2 regions of the Lacrimispora cavernae genome follow, and region 1 is predicted to be linked to the other one. Evidence: predicted binding sites of a transcription regulator. Region 1 holds the regulator's gene; the other holds the start of a gene.
The links. Region 1 encodes HrcA, which represses chaperone genes, less so after heat shock. Its sites were predicted from a motif close to TGTTAGCACTCNNNNNNNNNGAGTGCTAACA; they were not measured.
Positions count from the first base shown of each region.

Region 2: ABFV83_RS12065 (co-chaperone GroES) is a predicted target of HrcA. The motif match lies at 1,197-1,227, and genes of this name have one in related genera.

Region 1 is NZ_CP157940.1:2,722,535-2,725,698, reverse strand. Features, by position in the region: gene ABFV83_RS12875 (3D domain-containing protein) at 1-50, opposite strand, end outside; gene ABFV83_RS12870 (3D domain-containing protein) at 247-831, opposite strand; gene hrcA (heat-inducible transcriptional repressor HrcA) at 1,209-2,258, shown strand; gene grpE (nucleotide exchange factor GrpE) at 2,276-2,920, shown strand; gene dnaK (molecular chaperone DnaK) at 2,990-3,164, shown strand, end outside.
Region 2 is NZ_CP157940.1:2,547,287-2,550,450, reverse strand. Features, by position in the region: gene rhaD (rhamnulose-1-phosphate aldolase) at 1-169, shown strand, start outside; gene ABFV83_RS12070 (hypothetical protein) at 241-951, opposite strand; gene ABFV83_RS12065 (co-chaperone GroES) at 1,323-1,613, shown strand; gene groL (chaperonin GroEL) at 1,698-3,164, shown strand, end outside.

The sequences.
Region 1 (3,164 bases):
ATCATTAGTAAGGTTCCTAAGAACCAGTGAATTCGTTTTGTTCTTTGCATATTACAAATACTTCCTTTCTTTCTTACAAACTGTAACATATTTTAAATATATTTATAATTATATGTAACAGAATTGTAATAAATGAGGTACAAGTAATCATTTTACACATTTTTCCAAATTTGTCAAGGTTAAGACGAAAAAAAAGCCGCAGAACAGTGAAGTGATTCGCTGTTCTGCGGTGTCATATGGCATTTCCTACCGTTCAATGACTGCAAATAATTCTTTTGTTTGTCTTCCAAAATTCAATGCTTCTGTACGGGTTGCGAAGAAAATATCTACTTTGTTTCCTTTCACGCTGCTTCCGATGTCCTCAACGGTATAGACGATGCCGTCAATCATGACCTTTGTTCCAAGAGGAAGGATCGTGATATCCGCGGATATGGTATGCTGCGGCTGCGGAATTGTTCCGGAATAGGTCCGGCACTGTTTGCCGGAGTTTTCGCTGTTCGGACAGTATGCAGTGGCGGAGAAGAGCCCCAGGGATTCTCCTTTTTCATAAACCGGCTTTGCCGGCTCTTCCGGTTTTTCCGGCTCGGTCGCTTTTTTCTTAATGCCAGGTCCGATTTCCCCAGAAACCGTCTCGGTACTGGCTGATGCCGTCTGGCTTTCCGTTTCGGTTTGTATGGTTTGGTGATCCGTTCCAGCGCTTTCGGACTGTACTTGATTCACAGTTTGGTCTTTTCCCGTAGTCTCAGCTGCAAGTGCAGTTGTAGACAACAGCAGGATACAAAGAAGTGTCAGGAATCCTGTGATACTCTTTTTCCCTGAAAAACTATTCATAATTTACCTCCAAATGGATCAAGGGGATATGCTTGCATATCCAGCTGGCGCCCGGCAAAGCGGGGCACGCTGTTCACAAGCTTAAGGTTGTAAGAAGTTTTTCTTTTAACCGGCCTCTTAATCGTGTTGTTATGGTGTCTTATTTACCATTATATTACAAAAGTGTTAAATGTCAAGAAAAAAATGTCAATAGCTTTGTAATATTTAATAGATAATTGAGGAAAAATGTACAAGCAGGTCACAAAAACTTCACCAAAAAATTTTACAGGAATGTATTGACAAAAGTAGAAAAAAAGAATATATTATGAAAAGAAGATGTTAGCACTCCCAAACGTTGAGTGCTAACAAAAAAAGACTCAGAAAGGAAGTGGGGCAGTTTGAGTGACAGGGATCAGTTGGATGAGCGAAAAGTAACTATATTAAAAGCCATCATCAAAACTTATCTGGAGACCGGAGAGCCGGTAGGTTCCCGTACCATATCAAAGTATACGGATTTGCACTTAAGCTCTGCTACCATCCGAAATGAGATGTCTGATCTGGAGGAGCTGGGATATATTGTTCAGCCCCATACCTCCGCTGGAAGGATTCCTTCTGACAGGGGTTACCGCTTTTATGTGGACCAGATCATGCAGGAAAAAGAAGAGGAAGTCACTGAAATCAAAGATATGATGTTAAAGCGGGTGGATAGGGTAGAGCTCTTATTAAAGCAGATGGCAAAGCTTCTTGCACAGAACACCAATTACGCGGCAATGATCAGCGCACCCCAGTACCACCGGAACAAACTGAAGTTCATTCAGCTTTCCAAGGTTGATGATGAAAAGCTTCTTTTGGTAATTGTGGTGGAAGGCAATATTATTAAGAACACCATGATACCCATTCATACGGAATTAGATGACGAAGGACTTCTGAATCTTAACATTCTTCTTAACAATGCCCTTAACGGGCTGACCATAGAGGAGATCAATCTTGAAGTGATCAGCAGGATGAAAGTTCAGGCAGGGTCCCACTGTGATGTGGTGGACCGGGTTCTCACCGAGGTGGCCGCAGCCATCCGGGGGGATGATGAAGACCTTCAGATTTATACCAGCGGTGCTACGAACATTTTCAAGTATCCGGAGTTAAGCGATGGTGAAAGGGCCAGTAAGCTTATCGGTACGCTGGAACAGAAGGATCTTTTACAGGGGTTGATCGATGATGTGAACAGTTCGGAGAGCGGATCCGGAATCCAGGTATATATTGGCGATGAGGCTCCTGTTAAGACAATGAAGGACTGCAGCATTGTAACCGCCAACTATGAACTGGGGGAAGGCTTAAGAGGTACCATTGGAATCATTGGTCCGAAACGGATGGATTATGAAAAGGTACTCAGCACATTGCGCAATCTCATGACGCAGCTGGATACCATTTTGAAAAAAGATGAAAGGTAAAGGGTAGAGCATTGAGCATGGAAGATGTGAAAACAGATGAGAATCTGGCAGACGAAACTGTTTATACAGAGGATGCCGTTTCCGCTGAAAAAGAAATAGAAGGCGCAGAAGCCTGCGGGGATAATGGAACCCAGGAAAATGTTCCGGAGGAAGAAACGGCTGCAGAGGATTCCAAAGAAGAATCCGGGAAAAAGGGCCTTTTCGGAAAAAAGAAAGAGAAAAAAGACCCAAGGGATGAAAAAATAGAGGAACTGACAGACCGCCTGCAGCGGTCCATGGCTGAATTTGATAATTACCGCAAGAGAACAGAAAAAGAAAAATCAGCCATGTTTGAAATCGGAGCAAAGGATATTGTTGAGCGCATCCTTCCGGTAGTTGATAATTTTGAAAGAGGCCTTGCAGCCATTTCAGAGGAGGAAAAAAAAGCTCCTTTTGCTGATGGAATGGAAATGATATACAAACAGCTTATGAAAACCCTGGAAGAGGCCGGTGTAAAACCGATTGAAGCAGTAGGAAAGCCGTTTGATCCTGATTTCCATAATGCGGTAATGCATATTGAAGATGAATCACTGGGTGAGAATATAATCTCCCAGGAGCTCCAGAAGGGTTATACCTACCGCGACACCGTGGTAAGGCATTCCATGGTGCAGGTGGCTAATTAGTTATATGGCATCAGGAAACATAAAATTGGTAATCATTTATTTTTGTTTATTAAATAGGAGGAAAAAACTATGGGCAAGATCATTGGTATTGACTTAGGTACAACAAATAGCTGTGTAGCCGTTATGGAAGGCGGTAAACCAGTTGTAATTCCCAACAGCGAAGGCGTAAGAACCACACCATCCGTTGTTGCATTTACTAAAAACGGAGAGAGGCTTGTAGGTGAGCCTGCAAAGCGTCAGGCAG
Region 2 (3,164 bases), 180 kb from region 1:
TGACCTGACCTTTGGTCTTATGCATACGGTGGAAAAGTCTGCGGAAATCCTTGTTAAAGTGCTTTCCATCCGTCCGGATAAGCTTCAGACCATCACGTCCCAGAACTTCCGCGATCTGGCGGTTGATTTTAAAGTGAGTCTGCCGGAAGAATTTTTGTATGATAAATAACCTGTGAAAAAAGCCACTGGAGAGCGTATGCTTTCCAGTGGCTATGCTTGATTTCTGCTTCCAGATTATGATCAATCCATTTCTTCTTCCACAATGGTAGTAGTTTCATCGGCTAGTTCCTTAAGGGCCGCCCCAGTGGATTGTGCTGCTTCTTTTGCTGCATCAAACCCATCCTGTGCTGCTTCCTTTGCCGCATCAAACCCATCCTGTACCGCTTCTTTTGCCGCATCAAACCCATCCTGTGCCGCTTCTTTTACTGCACCGGCAGCAACTTCTGCTGTTTCCTTTATAGAGTCTGCTGTTTCTCTGGCTTTATCTGCCAGATGGTCTGCGGCTCCGGCAGCATAATCCAGGCCGCCATCCTCTGTAGTATCTTCGTCATCTAAAAACGTATCGGTCTGTTCTTTTGCGTTATCAAACATGTCTTTTGCGGTATATGCAACGGCAGAAGCCGCTTCCTTTGCCGTATCAGAGACAATGCTGGCCGCATCCTTTACCAGGTTTTTTGCCGCACTCACCGCATCCTTGGCAGCGTCTGCCATATGATCAGCGGCGACCTTAAATTCATCCTTATTGGCATGCAAAGAAACATAGTTGCGGTTCATCGTGCTGTCAATTTTAGAAATGTCGTCATTTCCCTCGTCCTCAAAATCATGGAAATTTTCCTCCAGTTCTTTGTGGAAGGATTTGTACTTCGTTAAATAAGAGATACCGGCAGCAATTACGCCGGCCACAGTGGCCAATGCCACAAATTTCCCAAACCCACTACCATTTTTTGCCATTTGAAACACTCCTTTCCTTATTGCCGTCCATGTATTCTAAGCATAGAGGTATGCCTGCAAGGCGCTTGCTTTTCACGGCTTATGCTTTATGGGCATAATGGTGCGCTTGTAAGGCGCTTTATTCTCTTAGTTATTGTAATACGTTCATTGAAAAAAATAAAGGTATATAATAAGAAAATTTCTATAAACTATGTAAGTAAAGGTAAAAAACGCACAAATATGGTAAAAATGTAAAAAATATATAAAGTTAGCACTCAACTATTGACAGTGCTAATAATGAGTGATATAACTTAGTATGTGAATAAAATAAAACTTCTTTCGGAAGGCCAAAGAAAGAAATAATTAGAAGAAAGTTATGAGGAGGAATTGCAATGAAATTAGTACCATTATTTGACAAAGTTGTGTTAAAACCATTGGTTGCAGAGGAGACAACAAAGTCCGGTATTGTTCTGCCGGGGCAGGCAAAAGAGAAGCCACAGCAGGCGGAAGTCATCGCAGTGGGTCCTGGCGGTCTGGTAGACGGCAAGGAAGTTACCATGCAGGTTAAAGTGGGCGATAAAGTAATCTTCTCCAAGTATTCAGGAACAGAAATAGAGACCGGAGAAGAGAACGAGAAATATGTGATTGTAAAGCAGAATGACATATTAGCAGTGATCGAATAATTAAGAAAGCGATATCGCTAGTCATAAGGTCAGATTTTAGATAATACGTATCTTTATTTTAACAGAAAACTGGAGGAATGAATCATGGCAAAGCAGATTAAATATGGCGTAGATGCCAGAAAAGCACTTGAATCTGGAGTGAATCAGTTAGCAGATACTGTACGTGTAACATTAGGGCCCAAGGGAAGAAACGTTGTACTGGATAAATCTTTTGGCTCACCGCTAATCACAAATGATGGCGTTACCATTGCAAAGGAAATCGAGCTGGAAGATGCTTTTGAGAATATGGGCGCTCAGCTTGTAAAAGAAGTTGCTACAAAGACCAATGACGTAGCCGGTGACGGTACTACCACAGCTACCGTTTTAGCTCAGGCTATGATCAACGAAGGAATGAAGAACTTAGCAGCAGGCGCTAACCCTATCGTTTTAAGAAAGGGTATGAAAAAAGCAACAGAAGCAGCAGTAGAAGCAATTGCAAAGATGAGCGAGCCGATCAAGGGAAAGGCATCCATCGCAAGAGTTGCAGCTATTTCCGCAGCAGATGATGAGGTCGGCGAGATGGTAGCTGACGCTATGGAAAAGGTTTCCAACAACGGCGTTATTACCATTGAAGAATCCAAGACCATGAAGACAGAGCTGGATCTGGTTGAAGGTATGCAGTTTGACAGAGGTTATATTTCTGCTTACATGTGCACCGACATGGAAAAGATGGAAGCAAATTTAGACGATCCATACATTCTTATTACCGATAAGAAGATTTCCAATATTCAGGAGATCCTTCCTTTATTAGAGCAGGTAGTTCAGTCTGGCGCAAGACTTCTTATCATCGCAGAAGATGTGGAAGGCGAGGCTTTAACAACCTTAATCGTTAATAAATTAAGAGGAACCTTCAATGTAATCGGTGTGAAGGCTCCAGGCTATGGAGACAGAAGAAAAGAGATGTTACAGGATATCGCTGTTTTAACAGGCGGTACCGTAATCTCCGACGAACTGGGATATGAGCTTAAGAATGCGACCCTTGACCTTTTAGGACGTGCAAAATCCATTAAGGTTCAGAAGGAAAATACCGTAATCGTGGACGGCTGCGGCGATAAGGAAGCAATCGCTGCAAGAATTGGCCAGATCAAAGGCCAGATCGAAGAAACTACTTCTGATTTTGACAGAGAAAAATTACAGGAAAGACTTGCAAAATTATCCGGCGGCGTAGCAGTGATCCGTGTAGGTGCTGCAACAGAAACCGAGATGAAGGAAGCAAAGCTTCGTATGGAAGATGCTTTATCCGCAGCAAGAGCAGCAGTTGAGGAAGGCGTTATCGCAGGCGGCGGTTCTGCTTACGTTCATGCCATCAATCAGATTGAGGATGTTGTGAAGGGTCTGGAAGGCGATGAGAAGACCGGAGGAAAGATCATCTTAAAAGCTCTTGAATCTCCGTTATACCACATTGTAGCCAATGCAGGCCTGGAAGGAAGCGTAATCATCAACAAGGTGAGAGAGTCCAAGGTAGGAACCGGCTTTGATGCATATAAAGAAGAATACGTAGACATGGTAGAA